Regions from separate parts of the Paenibacillus sp. FSL R5-0519 genome, predicted to be linked through region 3. Evidence: riboswitches for the same ligand, from Rfam matches in the RefSeq annotation. Region 3 holds a riboswitch; each other region holds the start of a gene.
What was found. Region 3 has a riboswitch for thiamine pyrophosphate ahead of MKY73_RS12455 (thiamine phosphate synthase). Riboswitches for the same ligand answer to the same signal wherever they lie in the genome.
Positions count from the first base shown of each region.

Region 1 (5,333 bases), 3.2 Mb from region 3:
AAAAATGACATGACCAGCACACCAAGGATCTTGTTGGACTTGTCAAAAGGGATGGAAAATGCAAATTTTTCTCGCTACAGGGCCAACAATGAAGGACTCCACCAGAAAAGCGACGACAAAACACAATAGGAATTGAAACAGAATCTCAAGCGGGGACAACTTGCCAAGTATCCCAGTGTGCCACAGATTGAAAGTCATCATCACCAGGACCATTCCTGTACACATCATTAAGCCGAAATAATTTGTTCCTTCTTGCTCGTTGGCAATTCTCTCATCCTCTCTGTTTACCCTGTTTTTTACTACAACATAAATTTCCAGAGAAAAGACAGTTTGGATAACGCTGTGATTGCTATTCGTTTGAAAACAGAGCCTTTCTGATTCGTAGATTCTGCTGGATGTTCACCTTTAACCGCAAGTGTACTATGCGCACGTTTGATATCCATAGCCTCTGTTAGTTGGTTGGCGAATGCAGAACCGGAAATGACCACAGCGGATTCGGTATTGAGGAAGGCAGATCTGGGATCAAGATTATACGAACCAACCATGCTGAGGTAATCATCCATGACAAATGATTTGCCGTGTATGGAATAAGGGCCTTGGTATTCATAAATGGCCAGACTGGTATCAAGCAACATTTCCTTAGAGCTTAAGTATCCCGCGAAAGCCAAAGGGTTAGGGGTCTGCTGGATTGAATTGGTTAGCATGATCCATTCTGCTTTTGGATTCATCGACAGATGTACTGCTTTCTCCATTTTCTTAGTGGGAATGGCATATGGCGTCTGAAAGTATACTTTCGAGTTTGCTTGATTGGCGAAATGAACAAATGCTCTCCACATGATCGGGTCTTTATACAGTCTTTTGATTGGATTGTGAATGAAAGCAACGTGGTCGGAATGAAGCGCTCCTCGAACCCACTCCTTAGGCAACACTTTCACAAAAGGATCGCTCTGAGCCTGTGCTTCTTTATATAACTCGGCCAGTTGAGCCAGCTCTTTTAACCCTTTTGCATGATGCTGACGTTTTGCATGTTTTTCTGGTTTGGTGAATGGATGGTTCCATAACTGATCTAGATATTGTTTCATTTCAACAACCGTGCTGTTCGTATTATCGTTTGCATTGTAAACAAGGACATCGCGATCAAAAACATAGTCTTTTGGGGGTTGCAATGCCATGTATTTATCACCAATATTTTGGCCGCCAATGATGCCATATGTGTTGTCTACAAGAAGGATCTTGTCATGCAGACGATTATGCCATGTCCATGGCATAAATAGGTGGAGTGGTTCATAATATCTTAATTCCACATTGGGATGAGCTGCAATGGCATCTGGAATATCACGCAATTCTCCGCGCATGCTGTGAAAAATCCCGTCTAAAATGATTCGAACTTGAACCCCCCGATCAGCCGCATCGAATAAAGCAGCAAAAAAAAGCTGAGATGTTTTTCCTTTTTGAATGGAGTAATAGGCCAGGTCGATGCTTGTTTTTGCCTCTCGAATGGTCTGGATTCTCACCTGACCCGATTGAAAGCCGTCCTCCAGGAGCATTACACGATCTGTTGTACTTCCTTCTGTTAACGATTTTTGTATATCCGTATTTTCAATAGCAGATGGAGACGGAACCAAAAATAAAAGGTAGGCTGTGAAAAAAACGTAGGCACTATAACACAGAATCATTGCGATTATGGTTTTAAGGATCATTCAGTACTCCCCCATTTTTATGTAAAAGTAATTATTGGTATAGCAGTACTATCTCCTTTTGTCTCTAAATTATGTTGTTTAAATGAATCAAGCTGCTCGGCTCAAGGCCAAACGATCAAAAACTAATCACCGAAGCGGCTTAGAAGCAAGTAGACGATGACCCGAAATCCGTTCCCATCCAGTTCTTGACTGGACACAACTGGGCCTCTGGCCTATAATTACACCTAGTAATGCCCGTAACTTCATAGTTTCCCAGGGGAGTCGGAATTGGCCGGCTGAGAGTGTATCCCACCAAGATACTAACCCTTAGACCTGATCTGGATCATGCCAGCGTAGGAATCGGAGTATATCGAAATGGCACAGCCCTATGGCTGAACGCCACCTCTCTAACGCCTGCACGCGTCCCGGATTACGGGGCGCTTTTTTAATGTTCTTTTATATAGCCAGAGAGCTAAAAAAAGTGACGTTATCCGGATCATAGCTGGTATAAATCTGTCGATTTATGCAAGAAGCTTGGATATGAAGCCAAGGAGTACCCGTGCCACTGGCCGGACATACCGAAGGAGAGAATCACAGATGAAATGGCGTAAAACAATGGGACTATTGCTCTTATGTGTACTACTGGTGACTGTGGCCGCATGTGGCGGTAAAGAAGCTGCCCCGGCTGAACAGAACGGCAGCACGAATACGGAGAGCAGCAATGAGGGCGACAACGCAGCCCTGAAGGATATTAAAGTGGTGCTCGACTGGACACCAAACACGAATCATACCGGCTTGTATGCGGCCGTAGACCAAGGTTTTTATAAGGCCGAAGGCTTGAACGTGGAGATTGTTCAGCCAGGTGCCGGCGGCGCAGATACGATGGTTGCATCCAATGAAGTGCCTTTTGGCGTAAGTTATCAGGAGAGTGTAACCCAAGCCCGCACACAGGGTGTTCCACTCGTCTCCATCGCAGCAGTGATTCAGCATAATACATCCGGGTTCGCTGCTCCTGCGGATCGGAATATCAAGTCGCCGAAAGATTTTGAAGGCAAAACCTATGGCGGGTGGGGTTCCCCTGTGGAAGAAGCCGTGATGCAATCCATTATGGAGGGCGAAGGTGCGGATGTATCCAAAGTAAAAAACATTAACATGGGTGACGCCGACTTTTTCACCGCAGTAAAAAGGGACATTGATTTTGCGTGGATTTTCTATGCCTGGACGGGGATTGAAGCTGAACTGCGCGGGGAACCGATCGACATGTTATATGTGAAGGATTATTCCGATGCACTGGATTACTACACGCCTGTCCTCGTAACGAACGAGCAGACGATTCAGAACGACCCTGAGCTGGTGAAAGCATTCCTGAAAGCCACTTCCGAAGGGTATCAATACGCGATTGATCATCCCGAAGAAGCAGCGAACATCCTGGTCAAAGCCGTCCCGGATCTGGACAAGGAATTGGTACTGGCAAGCCAGAAATGGCTGAGTCCGAAGTACACGGATGACGCCCCGCGCTGGGGAGAACAGAAACAGGAAGTGTGGCAGAACTACACGGACTGGATGTTTAGCAAAAAACTGCTGGATGAACAGATCGATGTGAGCAAAGCATATACGAACGAGTTTCTACCCCAATAATAATCTAGCTGTTAAGTTGACCTTTATGTGCACAAGAACGAAGAATGCAGAACCCATCTGAAGAAACGGAGTGTTCGCCTAAAAGCTTTCTGAAAGAAAGCTTCATCGGAAGCATACGCTATCCCCGGATTTCCCCATTGAAAATGGATTCAAGAAATCTGGGGATAACAGCGATCGGAAGAGGGTACTGCAATCGAAGTGGTAAAGTGTAAATTCCCTAGGTTCAGCTTATATAACCCAACCCGAAAGGAAAAGTGATCTCTCATGGCAAGCACACTACTTAGCATTCAGGTTATTCCAAAAACGCCAAATGGCGAGAACTCATATCCATACGTAGATCGCGCCATTGAAGTTATTCAGCAATCTGGCCTGAAATATCAGGTGAACGCGCTCGACACCACGATGGAGGGGGAATTGGAGGAACTGCTGGAGGTTGTCCGTAAGATGCACGAGGTACTTGTGGAGGCTGGCAGCCCAAGCATCATCTCCCAGATCAAAATCGCCCATAGCCCTACTGGTTTCAGCATGGATACCCTGACGGAGAAGTACCGCTAATGAATGCCTATTTCAAAAGTGTATGGCCGCCCTTCGTGGCGGTTATTCTCTTTATAGCGATATGGCAGGGAGCCGTTTCCCTGTTCCATATCGAGAAATGGATGCTACCCGCACCGTCCGATATCGCCCGCGAAGCAGCATCCCAGGCCGAGCGACTTGGCATGCATGCCTCCGCAACCATTCAGTTAACCCTGATCGGATTCGCAGCTGGCACAGCGGTCGGATTGCTGATTGCGATGGTGCTGCATTTGGTCCCTTTTCTCAAGTCAGCCCTGTATCCTTTACTTATTCTTAGTCAAAATATCCCGACCATCGCGCTCGCACCGCTCCTGTTAATCTGGTTTGGATTCGGGCTGTTGCCCAAGCTGATTACCATCATATTAGTCTGCTTTTTCCCCGTTGCGGTGGCGGCCATGGACGGCTTGACCCGTACTGACGCGGCCATGATGAACTATATGCGCATGGCTGGTGCCAAACGTCGTCATATCTTCTGGAAGCTAGAGCTTCCCCATGCACTACCATCAGTATTCTCCGGTATCAAAATCGCCGCTACCTATAGCGTGATGGGCGCCATCATTGCCGAATGGATTGGTGCAGACAAGGGCATTGGTTATTATATGATGCTGCAAAAATCAGCTTATCGCACAGATCGCTTATTCGTGGCAATCATGATTATTGTTGCGCTCAGCTTGCTGCTCTTCCTGCTCATCGCGCTGCTGGAGAAGCTGTTCGTACGCTGGCGGCCACAGAAGCGATAACAAAGCATGTAAGTCTATATATTAGGAAGTGATGAGCATATGAATCAGCAACAGGACGAACACGTCCAGCCTGAACGGGGAGCACGCACATTGGAACCAAAGCACGGTGAAAAAATTCACTCGACTAATTCTGGGCTACCGACATATACGACTGCTGCTTCGGTTCCACCTGCACTGGACGTCGTGGATGTTCATGCATCATTCCGTGAACGACGGAGCAGGCTACCAGTGTTGAACGGCCTGTCCCTGACTGTGAAGCAAGGTGAGTTTGTCGCTATCGTTGGGCCGTCCGGCTGTGGCAAAAGCACCCTGTTCCATATCATCGGTGGTCTGCTGAAGCCACAGGAAGGGCAAGTGCTCATGAACGGTCATAATGTTACTGGGCAGCGAGGCAAGATCAGTTATATGCCACAACAGCCTGCCCTTTTCCCTTGGCGTACCATTGAAGACAATGTACTGCTAGCTGGTGAAGTAGCTATGGATGCTCCACCCCGGGCCGAAGCACTTGCGGAGGCTCGAAAATGGTTAAGCAGCGTGGGTCTTGCCGGATTCGAGCAGGCATACCCGCATATGCTGTCGGGCGGTATGCAGCAACGCGCTGCATTCCTGCGCGCCCTGCTTAGTCCGCAGGAGTTGATGCTGCTGGACGAACCCTTCAGCGCGCTGGATGCACTCACACGTAGCGACATGCAGCGCTGGCTGC
Region 1 is NZ_CP150234.1:6,099,741-6,105,073, forward strand. Features, by position in the region: gene MKY73_RS27340 (phospholipase D family protein) at 300-1,700, opposite strand; TPP riboswitch at 1,945-2,057, shown strand; gene MKY73_RS27345 (ABC transporter substrate-binding protein) at 2,277-3,317, shown strand; gene MKY73_RS27350 (thiamine-binding protein) at 3,582-3,872, shown strand; gene MKY73_RS27355 (ABC transporter permease) at 3,872-4,630, shown strand; gene MKY73_RS27360 (ABC transporter ATP-binding protein) at 4,670-5,333, shown strand, end outside.
Region 1: it holds a riboswitch for thiamine pyrophosphate, as region 3 does, so the genes downstream of both, MKY73_RS27345 (ABC transporter substrate-binding protein) here and MKY73_RS12455 (thiamine phosphate synthase) in region 3, are expected to answer to the same signal.

Region 2 (5,333 bases), 2.9 Mb from region 3:
TGCTTCTGCTCTCCTTCATTGCATACCAACTTGGCAGCCAGAAGTCTCCATGATCGGATGACTTAAGCTGCAACCACTCGCCTCGAACCGATGCCAACCTATACTTCTCGTTTTTTGTTGTATAGTATTCAATCTTCATTTGGTCAGGAGCCACACTGCTGTCCCTCCTGTTTTGAAACAGGGGAATATCATTCATGAGCGTAACGGATTCTCCTTGTTTATAAGCCAACTTTGTTGATAAGGCTTGGGGACTTGCTCCCAAAGCTTGGGGCGTTGTAACCGAAGCTTGTCCTCCAAGCACTACCTTTTGTGAATCCAGCAGCATCCATCCCATCAACAGTACAGCTGATAATCCAGTCATGGTCATCCACTTGTACCCCATTCCCTGCCAGTCAGGACCCGTCTTCACTCTCGTTCATCCCCATCCATTAGAAGTTATTTCCATATAGACGTTGTGCGAAGGAAAAAGTTACCGTTTACCTCAATATATTTCTCTCTATCTCCCAGTATTACCTTACATCTACCATCGTAGCATGATAAGGAAAGGTGATCCCAATGTAATAAGCAGCTGTTAAGGTGAGGATATAATAAAATACAAACCACAGATCAGCTCGGGAATAGCCCATCTGAATGTAATACGTTCGGCTCGCCCCATCCGTGAATCCCTTCGCTTCCATCGCTACCGCCATTCGCTGTGCACGGCGAATGCTCTGTGCCAGCAGAGGAATAGCATAACGCTTGAGTGTACCATACACGTTCCAGTGCGAACCGCGCTGCATTGTTCCACGAATACGAATAGCGTAACGGAGCGTCTGGAATTCATCCAGCAAAATGGGGATCATGCGCATCGCGGCCAGAAAGCTATAGGCATATTTTGCAGGAAGCTTCCACTGCTGCATCAGGGAATAAAACAGCCGTATCGGCTTGGTCGTAAGACCAAAGAGTAACCCAGCGGCTGCCATGCTCAGCGAGCGAAATCCCAGATGTAATCCGCGATAAAAGCTCTCTTCCGTAATGTGTATCAATCCCCACTTATACCATGTGGTCTCCCCCTTACCAAACATCATCATGCCTGTAGATGTGGAGATAAACACCAGGATGAACGGTGATGCGTACAGGATCAATCTGTACCACGGGTGCCCTGTCCAGCCCAGCAACAGCATCATCGCTATCGCAACGTTGGCCATCACATTCAGATTGTGAATAAGGATAACGATGACAAACATTATCGTCAGAATAATCATCTTCAATCCAGGATTGACGGCATGAAGCCAGGTTTCACGATGAGGAAACGACAGCTGCATCAGACAACCTCCCTTCATCTACCGTCCAGATTCGGGTGCAATATCTTTTTACAATTTCACGATCATGGGTAACCATAACGATAGCTGTTCCTTCACGCCGCAGTTGCTCCAGTTGTGCCAACATGGCGAATGTATTGCGGGCATCCTGTCCGAATGTGGGTTCATCCAGCAACAGAATTCGCTGCTCTCTGACCAATGCAGAGGCCACACTCAAACGTCGTTTCTGTCCCATTGATAATTGATAGGGGTGGCGCTCGGACAAGTCGATTAGTCCAAATTGATTCAGCATATGATCCGTCCTGGCATGTCTTTCTTCCGTTGTAAGCCTGCCCCCCAGCAATGAGAATTCCACTTCTTCCGCCACGGTGTTGGTTACAAATTGAAACTCCGGGTTCTGAAAGACAAACGCAATCTGATCTGCAAGCTGTTCCGTTTTGCCAGAAGGCTGACCGTGCACCTCATAATGACCTGTTGTTTTCAGAATATTCATCAGAGATAACAACAATGAACTCTTGCCAGCTCCATTGGCTCCGACAATACCAATCCAATCTCCGTGCCATACCTTGGCCTGTTCCACCTGAATGAAAGGTGTTTTTCCACGCCATCCGGTGAACTGCTGCAAGTCCAGTACAGGCCGATGTGACGACGATACAGACGATAAGGATGAGACGTGAGCTAGGGGTAATCTCCCCGTTGCATCGGATAAGCCAAACGATTGCCGTCCTTCCAGGCTCCGAAAGCCCTGATTTTCACTGACTAGATAGTCACCAGTCATATTTTCCTTTTCTTCCTTCGTTGCCCTCTCCTGCTCATGCTCTTCCCACACGCCTGGATACCAGATTCCATAAGCCTGCAACTTGCCCCGTTCATCCGTAAATACCTGCTGTGCTGGCCCATCCGCCACAATCTTCCCTTCAGTTGATAACACAATGATGCGGTTGACCATATCTACAATCTCGTTTATTTTGTGTTCAACGATGATGATCGTTTTGTCACTGGCAATCCGTCTAACGGTGTCCCACACTTGGGAAGTACCCTCATCATCCAGCAGTGCAGTGGGCTCATCCAAAAACAATACCTCCGGGTCCATGGCAAGCATCGAAGCAATCGCAAGACGTTGCTTCATCCCCTGAGACATGGACTGGATCAATACACGATTCTGTTCCAAGCATAACCCCACTTGTTGCAGATAGTATTCAATCAGCGCCGGCATCTTTTCACGCGGAATATTCCGATTCTCCAGAACAAATGCGATCTCTTCATCCGTATAGGACATACAGAATTGGGTATCCGGATCTTGGAAGATCACTCCTGCTTTGGCGGGAACCAGAATATCATCACATTTCATCGGGATCTCAACCGAACGTGGTATCAGACCACTCAATATTTGCAATAACGTCGATTTACCGGAGCCACTTGGGCCGAGCAATAGCACTTTCTCGCCTTGACGCACAGAAAGAGACAAGCCTTGAAATACCAAGGCTTTCTCTCCCGGGAACTTGCTTCTTAGATTCGTCACACTTACCGCTTGCGGATTCCCCTCTCCGTTCATCTAATCCAGCGCCTCATAATCCTGTTTGGATACCGGTCTGAGGGAGCGTGTTACACCGGTCAATTCCAATGCTTTGGCGAGATAATATGCGAACACGCCTGCAATCAGGATGCTTCCGATGAAGCGGAATCCAATGAATAACGTATAATTCCAGGCCGAGAGTGAATCGATATAGCCATACTGATAATCCAGCACAAGCGAGGCCGCTGCGGCTCCAATTGCTGCAAGACAAGTGACAAACAGATTGGTTTTACGATACAGGAATGCGGCGAAGAAGATCTCGGCTCCCAACCCTTGCAACAGACCATACACAAGTGTGGACATGCCCCATTCACTGCCCAGAAAAGCACTTACCGTTGAAGCCGCAACCTCGGCCAAGATAGCCACGCCTGGTTTACGAATGATAACAAAAGCAAACGTGCCCGCCATAAACCACATGCCGTAGATCATCTGCTCCGCATGAACGCCGAATGGTTTCATCAAGTCATACGTAGGCCCCCATATCTTGTAAATCACCCCAAACACCACTGCGATTACGATGGTTACCAGAATATCCGTTAATTTCAATCGTTTGTTGCCTGTTGTTGTTGCCATGTTCTCTACGTCCTTCCTTTGTTCCCTGTGGGGGTTGTAAAAATAAACGAAAAAGCCTCCCCGGTTCCGGGCAGGCCTAACACGCAGTATACAATCCTCACAATGATGTATTGGGTGGATGTCAAAAATACGGAATATCAACCATTCCTCTCCGCCCTGGCAGATACACCACCACAGTTCAAAAAGGTCTGTTGTTCATCCACGTTCATTCCTACACTTCACCCTTACATACTGCAAATCCATGTTCTCTACGCTGGCATTACCCAGATCAGATGTACGGTCAGCGGCACAAGGCCACTCTCTCAGCCCAACTTCATTGAGCTCCCGGTTCACTTATTTCATTGCTTCTAATGTACATCAGATGGGTATTTGTGACAATCCCCAGAAAGTCATCATGCTTCGTATGGGGTAATGGGAAGGGAGATATCTGAAAATTTTCTTTCCATAATATGCAACATTTAGGTTATGTAATGCGTCTTAAATGCTAGAAGGGAGATGGATAATAATGAAAAAGTACAACTCTGTTTGGCAGGTTAAAACATGGAAAATGATTCTTGCCGCTTCGATACTCACCGCAGGCACGGCACCTGCCTTACTCTCATCCACTGTGGCGGAAGCCGCTGCAACTAAACCTAATCCGACAGCCTATATTAACAATGTTAAAGCTCAATATGATGTTGTCATACGGCAGGGGGTTACGTACGTGGCATTGACTGAGCTTCAATTCCTCGGCAACTATACGTTTGGCTACAATAACAAAACCAAAGAGATCAGCATTAGCACAGGCAGTGATAAGTATATCCTTACACCAAACAGCAAAACAATGAAGAAAAATGCCCAAAGTGCGACATTGTCTTCAGCGCCGATTCTCGTGAATGGCAAAGCGATGCTTCCGCTCCGTGCCATCGGTGAAGCTTTTGGTGCCAAGGTGCAGTGGAACCAGAAGGCCAAGGAAGCTTACATTTACACTACCGATGCTACTCTTGTAAAAGAATATAACAGTTCCGATCTGACTGTGGCGCGTGAAGCCGCACTTCATCTGCCACGCTTCTCTGAACTGGGACAAGCCCGCCTTGATATTCGCACCCCTCTGGGTCCGGTGGATTCATCCATTAAATACATTTTTGAACAAGGCAAAAAGGATCGTTTCTTCGTTATCGAGGACAACGATCTGGTCAGTTATTATATCCACAAAAATGGAAGTGCCCTGCTGCAATGGCAGGCCAACATCAGCAATAATGCCGGAACCGTCGGTGACCTGTTCTTTATTAAAACCAAAGCCGTCGCTGAAGCAGGAACTCGTCCTTCCGTAGCAGGTCAAACACTCGTATCATTTAAATACTCTCGCATGCTTGAAGAAACCTCCTACGAGATCATGAACAAATCGGGCTCCATTGATACCGGTTCTGATGTTCCCGAAAAAGGCAAAGTCATCGTTGAAGTTCCGGGAGAAAAATAATTTGAGCCTCCAATATGACATATGGCTCAACAAAACAATACTATGACATTAGCATTACAAAGAGCGTCTCTAAAGGTCAGTGTGGCAATGACCTTGGGACGCTCTTTTTTTACGTTATATTCCAACTTCCTTCCAATCACAAGTGGAGCTTACACGTTTATCAACTCCAGTGATTCATCCTCTGTTTAATATTGGACATTGCCGGATTGACTGGTTTTACCTGAAGCAAATCCCTTGAACAGAGTTGGCACTTTGGAATAGCGCGTATTCGTAATTTTCCCTTGAGATACACTGCTATCTGTACGCATAATAGCATCTTTCACATTGGAAATATTGGAGTTATCCAGCGTCATGTTAACTGCGAAGGTCGTTCCACCATTTTGACGTACCAGCTTGCCGATATCATCTGCACGGAAATTTTTGA
Region 2 is NZ_CP150234.1:5,574,100-5,579,432, forward strand. Features, by position in the region: gene MKY73_RS25040 (PQQ-binding-like beta-propeller repeat protein) at 1-409, opposite strand, end outside; gene MKY73_RS25045 (energy-coupling factor transporter transmembrane component T) at 510-1,304, opposite strand; gene MKY73_RS25050 (ABC transporter ATP-binding protein) at 1,279-2,856, opposite strand; gene MKY73_RS25055 (ECF transporter S component) at 2,857-3,450, opposite strand; TPP riboswitch at 3,679-3,789, opposite strand; gene MKY73_RS25060 (copper amine oxidase N-terminal domain-containing protein) at 3,956-4,909, shown strand; gene MKY73_RS25065 (pectate lyase) at 5,095-5,333, opposite strand, start outside.
Region 2: it holds a riboswitch for thiamine pyrophosphate, as region 3 does, so the genes downstream of both, MKY73_RS25055 (ECF transporter S component) here and MKY73_RS12455 (thiamine phosphate synthase) in region 3, are expected to answer to the same signal.

Region 3 (5,333 bases):
ACTCCATCAACGATACAGGGATTATGGCCTTTATCCAAGGTATAGGTGTTGGTGACCAGAAGATCAACAATTATGCGATTGGTGGAGGCAGACTTGTGAAGAAAACGGCCATCGTAGGTGGAGTAGATCCTTTAACGGGTATCAAGTACTACTATCCCTCCACATGTGGTAATGGTTACCGTGCCGAAGAGGTGTTCACAGACGGAAGACAAGCAGCTGCACAAGGCTATTTCGAATATAACTGCTCTAATCGTTAGCTTGCGAACATGACAAAATCTTGGAAGGAGTTCCTGAACTGTTTACATTACTTTCAGAAAAGACGAGACCTGTGCTAGAATAGGGGTTCGGAACCATAATAAAAGTAATGTCTAATAGATAGGAGCAACCTCATCTTATGAGTTTATTGTCAGTAGAGAACGTGAGTCACAATTTTGGAGATCGCACGTTATTTAAAAATGTATCGTTTCGTTTACTCGCCGGAGAGCGTGTAGGACTTGTTGGTGCCAATGGTGTTGGTAAATCCACATTAATGAACATCCTTACCGGTAAATTGCTTAAAGACAGTGGAAAAGTGGAATGGACACCTAAGGTCCGTTATGGATATCTGGATCAGCACACCAAGCTTACGCCAGGCAAAACGATTCGTGATGTGCTTAAGGATGCTTTCCTTCCGTTGCTTGAATTGGAAAAACAAATGATGAATATTACGGACCAGATGGCAGATGCAGATCCAGATAAGCTGGAGCAGTTGCTGGAAGAGATGGGCGATATTCAGGAACAACTGGAACAGGGCGATTTTTATCTGATTGACGTAAAAGTTGAAGAGATGGCCAATGGTCTTGGTTTGTCTGCAATTGGTCTTGATCGAGATGTCGCAGCTCTAAGTGGTGGACAGCGCACCAAGGTGCTGCTTGCCAAGCTTCTGCTCGAAAAACCTACAGCTCTGTTACTGGATGAGCCAACCAACTATCTGGATGTTGAGCATATTGAATGGCTGTCACGTTACCTGAAGGACTACCCGCATGCATTTCTCCTAATCTCCCATGACACGGAATTCATGAATGAAGTCGTAAATGTCATTTATCATTTGGAATTTGCCAAATTAACGAGATATGCAGCGAACTATAACAAGTTCCTGGAGATGGCTGATATGAATAAAGCTCAGCATATTGATGCGTACGAGAAGCAGCAAGAGTACATCAAGAAACAGGAAGATTTCATTCAGCGTAACAAGGCGCGGGCTTCAACTTCAGGTCGTGCGAAGAGCCGCGAGAAACAGCTGGACAAGATTGAACGTATTGATCGCCCGGATGAAGCGGCTAAACCAACGTTCAAATTCAAGGATGCCCGCGCGAGTAGCAAAACGGTCTTTGAGGGTATTGATTTTGAAATTGGATATACGTATCCTTTGCTGCCCAAAATGACGATGACGATTGAACGTGGTGAGAAAATTGCCATTGTAGGCTGTAATGGTGTGGGTAAATCGACACTGCTGAAAACCATCCTCGGGAAAATATCTCCACTGAGTGGAAAGACCTTTTTGGGAGATTATCTCGAAACGGCCTATTTTGAGCAGGAGGTTCGTGCTGGAAATATCACGCCGATCGAGGATGTCTGGAATGAGTTTTCACATTTGACTCAGAATGAGGTCCGGGGTCATCTCGCTCGCTGCGGATTAAAGAATGAGCACATTACTCGTCCGCTCAACATGCTGAGTGGTGGAGAACAAGCCAAGGTTCGTTTATGCAAACTCCTGATGCGCGAAAGCAACTGGATTTTATTCGATGAGCCGACAAACCATTTGGATGTCACAGCCAAAGCGGAGTTACAGCGTGCCTTGCAAGATTTTAAGGGAACGGTGTTACTGGTATCTCATGAACCTGATTTTTACGAGGGTTGGGTCACCAAAACATGGAATGTCGAAGAATGGTCTGAGAAAAACTAGATGATTTGAGACCATGTTTAACAGAAATGACGGTGACAAAAAAATCCGTCTATGGTAACATAGGCTACAACTTCATATGAACACTAGGGGGGCCGCACGATGCGGCTGAGATGGAAGAATGCGATTCCGGACCCTTTGCACCTGATCTGGATCATACCAGCGTAGGGAAGTGGCGAGCGCGTTTCAGTGAATGACGTGAGCAAACGGCAACTCGAAAAGATTTCAACCGTCTGCTTAGCGAATTGAAACATGCAGTTGCGTGTATAACGTTATGGCTATAGGTCTTTAGCTGTACTGCACGAAATGAACTGTATGCATCAGTCAGTGATCTGATCCTATAATTCATACGCAGCCACTCCCCTACGGGAGTGGCTTTTTTTGTGTTTTCATAGCATTCACGCCTGGAAGGAGAGGGAGGGTACCGCAATTTTTCATGAGCATGTTCACGAATCATTTGAATTGCATGTTGTATCTACGGGTGCAGGAGATCGAGCATCTTTTGTAAAAGCAGCCAAGGATGTTTGGCCATGGGTGGACTATATTCACATACGAGAGAAACAACTTACATGGCAAGACAAGATCGGTTGGGCTGAAAGTATGCGTAATGTTGGTATTCCATCTTGTCGCATCGTTATCAATGGTTCAGAACTGCCCTCAGAGAATGATCTCTATGGCGGTGTTCATTGGGGGCAAGATGCGATACGTAAATACAACCCTGCTGTCATAAGCAAAATGCAGCGATATCGTCTGGGTGTATCTGTTCATTCCATCGATGAGGCAAAAATCGCTGAAGAACAGGGAGCTGATTACCTTTTCTTTGGGCATGTCTTCGCGACCAACAGCAAGCCAGATCTAGAACCAAGAGGATTATATGCTCTTGATGAAGTATGCAGAGGTGTCTCCATTCCTGTCATCGCGATCGGAGGCATAGAGCCGGGAAACATCGACGCGATTCGCTCTGCTGGGGCACAGGGAGTCGCCGTGATCTCAAATGTATGGTCGAGCGATTCCCCGGATCGGGCAGCTGCATCACTAAGGCAGGCTATCGTTGCTACAGGAAGTCTAAGCCGGTGAAAGGAGATAAGAGGATGAATGAGATCGTAACGGGTCAGAACAGGAATCATTTCAGTCATCAACTGAACTCTGAAACGGAATCAAGAAGCAAAAGTGTACCTGATAATCCGGATAAGATTCATGTAGAAACGATTATTGTAGGCGGAGGTGTCGTTGGTTGTGCCATTGCGTATGAGCTTGCTTCCCGTGGACAGGGTGTTTTGTTGCTGGAGCGTTCCGCGATTGCGGGAGGCACTTCTTGCGCAGCGGCTGGAATGCTGGCGCCAGATAGTGAGGATTTTGCTCATCCTTTGATGGCTAAGCTTGCCAGGCAGAGTAGACAGTTACTTATTGAGCAACAAGGGATAATGGATACCCTCAGTGGGGTAGAGGTCGGCCTGCAACGCCATGGATTCTTGACCCCTTTTCGATCATACAGTGAATTAAGCCGCTATAAGAACAATCGAAATTCCGGTTTGTCTGTTGATGAGGTGTGGTGGGATCGTTCGGTTGTGCAACAGGAGGCAACGTGGCTTAACAGAGATACATACGGAGCCTACTACAGACCATACGAGAGTGAAATCCTTCCTGTCCATCTAACTAGGGCATATGCGGAATCTGCTCAAGCCATGGGCGCGCGGTTTATGGAGGACATACAGGATATAAATGTACAAGCAAACGAACACGGCGTGCAGGGGATCACCACATCGATCGGTGAGATAACGTGCAAACATGTCGTTATAGCGGCTGGATTACAGAGTGAAGCATTGATGAGACATGTGAATCTGAGCTTACCTGTGTGGTCGGTAAAAGGAGAAATAGCTGCTGTTCAGTTCTCAGATGAACATGCAGGGTACAGACCTGACAGAACGGTTTATGCAGAGGATGTCTATATTGTTCCCAAAGCCAATGGCGAAGTTTGGCTCGGGGCAACCAGTCTGCCGGGCAGAACGGATTTGAATGTTTCTGTACAGGGTGTTCAGAAGCTGCTAACAGCGGCTACCCACTGGGTACCCGGGATGAAAGAAGCGCAATTTAAGCGAGCGTGGGCAGGTGTAAGACCGGCAACGCCAGATGGGCTGCCTTATATAGGTGCATGCAAGAGTATACCTGGACTGTTCGCTGCCTTTGGGCATTACCGTAATGGTATTTTGCTAAGTGCGATAACAGGCAGGCTTATCGCGGAGTTAATCGCTGGCAAAAGCTCAGAAGAACTCGGAATTGAAGCGCTGAATCCAGAGCGTTTGAACAGAAAGGGAGTGGTGCAGTGAATATCATCGTTAACGGTCAACGGATGGAGATTGAAGACAGCATGAATCGAGTGGATAAACTGCTCCAATCATTTGACCTGCAAGTCAAGACTGTAGTTGTAGAGCTGAACAGGAACATCTTAACGCGTGAGTATCATGAGACAACGGCATTAAGAGAAGGCGATCGAATCGAGATTGTACATTTTGTAGGAGGCGGTTGATGATGTTGAACATTGGTAAATATACGTTTGAGTCCAGATTATTGCTCGGAACAGGCAAGTTTTCGGATTTTGAAGTGCAGAGTCAGGCTGTGGATGCTTCTGGAACGGAAGTTTTAACCTTTGCTGTTCGTCGTCTGAATCTGGAGGAACGTAACCAGAAGCATTTTCTGGATACATTGGATCTGGATCAATACACGCTTCTTCCGAATACGGCCGGGGCTTCCACTGCGGAAGAGGCAGTGCGGATCGCCGAGCTTGCGCGGGCTTCGGGACTTTGTGATATGATAAAAGTCGAAGTCATCGGAGATGGAAAGACATTGCTCCCAGATCCGATTGAAACGTACAAGGCTTGCGAAATTTTGCTTGAAAAGGGCTTCACCGTATTGCCTTATATTTCAGATGATGTCATTCTGGCCAAAAGGCTGCAATTGCTTGGCGTACATGCCGTAATGCCTGGCGCTTCTCCCATCGGAGCAGGTAGAGGCATTATTAATCCCTATAATCTTGAGATCATCATTGAGCAGGCCGTTGTGCCTGTGATTGTGGATGCAGGGTTGCGCTCTCCAAAAGATGCTGCTTATGCCATGGAACTTGGTGCAGATGGTGTATTGTTGAATACAGCAGTATCCGGATCAGGAAATCCGGTGAATATGGCTAAAGCGATGCGAATGGGTGTAGAGGCAGGTAGACTGGCATATGAGGCAGGCATGATTCCTGTGAAGCGTTATGCAGCGGCCAGTAGTCCGGTGGAAGGAATGGTTCATACATGATAGATCAACAACAATCAATTTCCTCCGAGCAGGCCGACCGGTATTCCAGACAGGAAAGGTATGCGCCACTTGGCAAGGAAGGCCAGGACAGATT
Region 3 is NZ_CP150234.1:2,698,386-2,703,718, forward strand. Features, by position in the region: gene MKY73_RS12445 (hypothetical protein) at 1-257, shown strand, start outside; gene MKY73_RS12450 (ABC-F family ATP-binding cassette domain-containing protein) at 395-1,945, shown strand; TPP riboswitch at 2,021-2,130, shown strand; gene MKY73_RS12455 (thiamine phosphate synthase) at 2,324-3,019, shown strand; gene thiO (glycine oxidase ThiO) at 3,034-4,269, shown strand; gene thiS (sulfur carrier protein ThiS) at 4,266-4,469, shown strand; gene MKY73_RS12470 (thiazole synthase) at 4,472-5,239, shown strand; gene MKY73_RS12475 (ThiF family adenylyltransferase) at 5,236-5,333, shown strand, end outside.

Region 4 (5,333 bases), 3.2 Mb from region 3:
TTCACCTGTGAGGCGAAGCCATAATCGAACATGACGACGTTGAACCCAAGTTGATGGGCATAGTGTGCCAGGTCATACATGGGTACCCATGTTTCTTCACGATTGGCACCATAGCCGTGACTGAAAATAATCGTTTTGCTTGCGGCATTGTCAGCAGGGATATACCATCCTTGCATTGTCCGGCTGCCATCTGCTGCCGGGAACGTGATGTCTTCGTACTTCATGTTCTTGGCCTGCATCGGATTGGAGAAGACAGGCGCTACAGTCGGGTTGGATAATACCCATGCGATGTAACCATGCAGTGCAATAAAACAAAACAATAGAAAAAATACAACGGAGAGCAGCAGCGCTACGATAATATGTTTGAACCGAATCAGCCTCGGTGATAGGGAAGAGGGCAGATCGGACACTTTTGTTTGCAGCGGGGCTTCGCTCTGGGATGTTGGATACATGAATGCCCCTCCTTTGAAGTTCAGTTGAAGATAACAACGACATGAAAAGAGAATTTCGTTTATTTCAGAGCCTGCTTCAGAGCGATATCTTAATGTAATATATCTTTATCGTATGTTCCAATATAGTCAAAGTCAATTGATTGAGGGCATTTGTTACGCAATTGTTATATAGTTCTTAAGATATATGGGTAACATTACCTTAGTGTGTAAATTACAGGGGATTAAGTCTTATAAAAAGGAAAATTTTACACGCTGGCCTATTTCAATTTTGACTCTTTTTGGTTTACAGATGAGACCGTTTCTCATATAATTTATGTAACCAAGTTTCATGTGATGAAACATGAGGAGGGCATTATGCCATGGAAGATCGCAAGTTAACCGTCCGGGCTGTGGAACGGGCGCTGGATATATTATTATGTTTTACCACACGCAGTGATCTGGGACTCACCGAGATTGCCAGCCAGATCGGCTTGCACAAAAGTACAGTACACCGTTTGATGGCTACGCTGGAGGATCGTGGGTTCGTAATCCGCGATGCAGCAACAGAGAAGTACCGACTAGGCATCCGAATCTGGGAGCTGTCGGCTCATATGTCCCGCAGTGATGATCCCGCTATTCTGCTGCTGCCTGCGATGGAGCGACTGAGAGATCGATTGGGGGAGACCGTGAGTCTGTACCTGCGTGATGGCAGTGAGCGGATTCGGATTCAGGCTGTGCAAAGTGATCAGGCGATTCGCCGGGTCGCTCCCGTCGGTGTTAGACTCCCGCTGTCTGTTGGCGCATCCAGCAAAGTCTTGATGGCGTTTGCCACGGACGAGGATCGTGAGGAACTGATGAACGGGCCGGAGTGGCCGGTGTTTATTGATCCGGCGGTGTATTTGGCGCAAATGGGAGATATCCGGGATAACGGATATGCGACGAGTTATGAGGAGCGTGAGCCGGGAGCTGCTGCGGTATCTGTACCGATTATGGATCGCCGAGGCAATATTGCAGCTGCCCTCTCGGTCTCAGGGCCTGTTAGTCGACTCTCACAGGAGACATTGCATGAATACGCACCTGTGTTGAAGGATGCTGCTACGCAGATGGGGCTTATGTTATCCTGATGTTGAGGTAAGGTTTTTCTCCAATTGAGCTGGTGATCTGGAATATAAAGGTTGTTTTTATGTTCCGGTTGCGCTACTCTGTAATGGACGGCCCAGTGGGGCCAGCTTCATTGAATATGAATGGCGGCTTATGTAAGCCGCAACTTGTTAACGTTACTGGGGGAGTCCGAATTGTCCGGACTGAGACGGAATCGCATGAGATTCCGGACCCTTTGCACCTGATCTGGATCATACCAGCGTAGGGAAGTAATCGGCGATATGACCACAACCACCACATGTGACTCTTGAAGGTCTCCGATAAGGAGCTGCACACAGGAGCATTATTGGTGATGGACATTCAAGTCGGTTCCTTCGGGGACCGGCTTTTTTTATTACAGTGAACGGGCGATATATCACAGACTCCATGGACTGCTTTTTCAATAACCTGCGAAAGTGGGCTTGGATGAAGAGAGTACTTGGCGTAGATCCATGATATGTGCTAACTTCGGGTCTGTTGTGAACTGTACATGAAAATGTCTCCGCTGGTCTGCTGTAGGATCGCTCTTTCTTCTCTGCGCTCTGCATGATTTGGGATAGGTACGTAAGCAAGCCAATGATGCTACCAACCAAACCAGCGAACGAACACTAAGGAGGAGACGAGCGAACATGAGTACAGGAAATCAAACGGGACAGCAAGCGATGGAACAGGAACATAACGGTCAGCAGGTGGAAAAGGAAACAGGAGCGGCCGGACGGGTTCAGCCCTTTCCGGGCAGCCGCAAAGTCTACATTCAGGGCTCACGGCCGGACATAGCTGTACCGGAGCGTGAGATAGCCCTTCATGACACGAATACTCCCCAAGGGGTGGAGCATAACGAACCGCTGCGTGTCTACGATACGAGCGGCCCCATGACCGATCCCGAATTCCAGATGGATATTCGGAAGGGATTACCTGCGCTCCGAAATCATTGGATTATGGAACGCGGTGATGTTGAAGCATATGAGGGCAGAGCCGTTCAACCCGAGGATAACGGATTAAAGCCTGGAGGGCGGAGAGCCGGGGCAGAGGAATACCCTGGATTTCGGGGACAACCACTGCGTGCTCAGGCTGGGCGTTGTGTCACGCAGATGCATTATGCACGGCAGGGCATGATTACACCAGAGATGGAGTATGCCGCTATCCGTGAAGGCGTGGAACCTGAATTCGTGCGGCAGGAGTTGGCGAGTGGACGGGCTATTCTTCCCTCCAACATCAACCACCCGGAGAGTGAGCCGATGTTGATTGGTCGTCATTTTCACGTGAAGATCAATGCCAATATCGGCAATTCCGCTGTATCTTCCTCCATCGAGGAAGAAGTCGAGAAGATGACCTGGGCGGTACGATGGGGATCAGATACGATGATGGATCTGTCCACAGGCAAAAACATTCATACCACCCGGGAATGGATCATTCGTAACTCCCCAGTGCCGATTGGTACGGTGCCGCTGTATCAGGCGCTGGAGAAGGTGAATGGAGAGGCTGAGGCGCTGACCTGGGAGTTGTACCGTGACACGCTCATTGAGCAGGCAGAGCAGGGCGTGGATTACTTTACGATTCATGCAGGGGTGCTGCTGCGTTACATTCCGATGACCGCCAAGCGGATGACAGGCATTGTGTCCCGGGGCGGGTCCATTATGGCAGCATGGTGCCTGGCGCATCATCAGGAGAATTTTTTGTACACCCATTTTGAAGAAATCTGCGAAATTATGAAAAGGTATGATGTGGCGTTCTCTCTCGGGGATGGACTGCGCCCAGGAAGCATCTACGATGCCAATGACGAAGCTCAGATGGCGGAGCTTGCTACACTTGGGGAATTAACGCAGATCGCGTGGAAGCATGATGTGCAGGTGATGATTGAAGGCCCGGGTCATGTACCGATGCATAAGATCAAGGAGAATGTGGATCTTCAGATGGAGATATGCCAAGAGGCACCATTCTACACACTGGGGCCACTGACGACCGACATTGCCCCGGGATACGATCATATTACGTCCGCTATTGGTGCGGCCATGATCGGCTGGTTCGGTACGTCCATGCTCTGTTACGTTACGCCAAAAGAACATTTGGGGCTTCCCAACAAGGATGATGTACGCGAAGGGGTTATTGCCTACAAGATCGCAGCCCATGCCGCGGATCTGGCGAAAGGCCATCCACGCGCCCAGCGCCGGGATGATGCGCTGTCCAAGGCACGCTTCGAGTTCCGCTGGCGGGATCAGTTTAACCTGTCACTCGACCCGGAACGGGCACTGTCCTACCATGATGAAACGCTGCCGGCAGAAGGGGCCAAAGAAGCTCATTTCTGCTCGATGTGCGGGCCGAAGTTCTGTAGCATGCGCATTACGCAAGACATTCGTGCTTTTGCGGCGGATAAAGGATTGTCCGAGAATGAGGCTGTAGCAGCGGGTATGCAGGAAAAGGCAGAAGAGTATCGGACACGTTCCTAAGCGCGGGTACAGCGCAAGCTGGGAAGTCTGACATCATTTGAAGGTGAGCATACTGCTATCATATCTTCTTCGTCGTATTGATCAGCTTCCTGATACTTTTTATCAGTATTATGGTTGATTGTCTGACAGATGTTTAATAAAATGAATGTAAGTAAACACAAATAAGAGTAGCCAGGCCAATGGCTACTCCTGCACAGCATTTGCGGTGGGTATTCCTCCGAGTGCAGCAAGTTCAGATGAAGTGACCCGTCAGGCCGTCAACCTGTGGCGGGTCACTTCTTTTTTCGATCGATGTATGTCAGGAGCGCAATAATTAACATCGCGAACACGATTACGTCGTTAAAAGAGAAGTTCATAGGATCACCTCCCACTGGAGGTAAGCCTATTTCCCACCACAAATTGGCTGTACATAGTGATTATACCATTTGAAATGCTCTTCTTCGAGAGCATTTTTATTTTGCAAAAGGAGCCTAGCATTCGATTTTTTAAATGTTTTTATTGATTGTATGTCTCACTCCAAATTCCCTACTACTGTCGAGTCACTCCCAAATTCATCTCCAAATACGCCGCAAGCAATGCCAGCGGACTATGAATCGCAATGCCTGTGTCTGCAGTAACCTGTGCGGCTGCGGGAGCCATGGACAGTTGGGCTGCCACTACCATTGTACCCGGATACTGCTCAGCAATCTGCTGTAATCCTTCACGTACCGCTTCGAAATACCCTTGCCGATCTCCACGCATAATCAACTCAAATGTCCTAGGGATGCATACCGCTTCCGTCTGAGATGCCTTGGCAACATGTGGCTGCCCATTCTCATCCTCGTGCTGTAACGCCTGATTCACCCGTGCCATCGTTCCTTCAATGGTTGCTGGGTTGGTGAATGCTATGATGTAATCTCCCTTTACTCGCCGCATCTCCTGCAATAGCGGATCATCTATGCCGATCACAGGCACAGGGACCTGTATGGCTTCCTGCTCCAGTACTGTCGCAAACAGGCTACACGTGACCAGAATGGCATCGGCATGACACTCGGCGATCCATTGGAGCGTCTGGGCTACCTTCTTCTGAATGACGACATCGGAAAAGTCAGCGTCATGTTTAAGACAATCCAGGCCTGGATCGACGTAATGGACCAATTCAACTTCATAAGCAGCAAGCGTCTCTTCAATTAAGGCGATATTGGAATAGTGAGCGTGAAAACAACCGATGGTGATCATGTGCTAAATCCCCTTTTACAGTTCGTATAATGTGATGGTAATCGTAGATATTTAAACCATTATAGAAACATGCCTGAGAACTGTACAGTTGTTTGCG
Region 4 is NZ_CP150234.1:5,867,318-5,872,650, reverse strand. Features, by position in the region: gene MKY73_RS26335 (alpha/beta fold hydrolase) at 1-452, opposite strand, end outside; gene MKY73_RS26330 (IclR family transcriptional regulator) at 812-1,555, shown strand; TPP riboswitch at 1,704-1,817, shown strand; gene thiC (phosphomethylpyrimidine synthase ThiC) at 2,234-4,018, shown strand; gene MKY73_RS26320 (hypothetical protein) at 4,547-5,236, opposite strand.
Region 4: it holds a riboswitch for thiamine pyrophosphate, as region 3 does, so the genes downstream of both, thiC (phosphomethylpyrimidine synthase ThiC) here and MKY73_RS12455 (thiamine phosphate synthase) in region 3, are expected to answer to the same signal.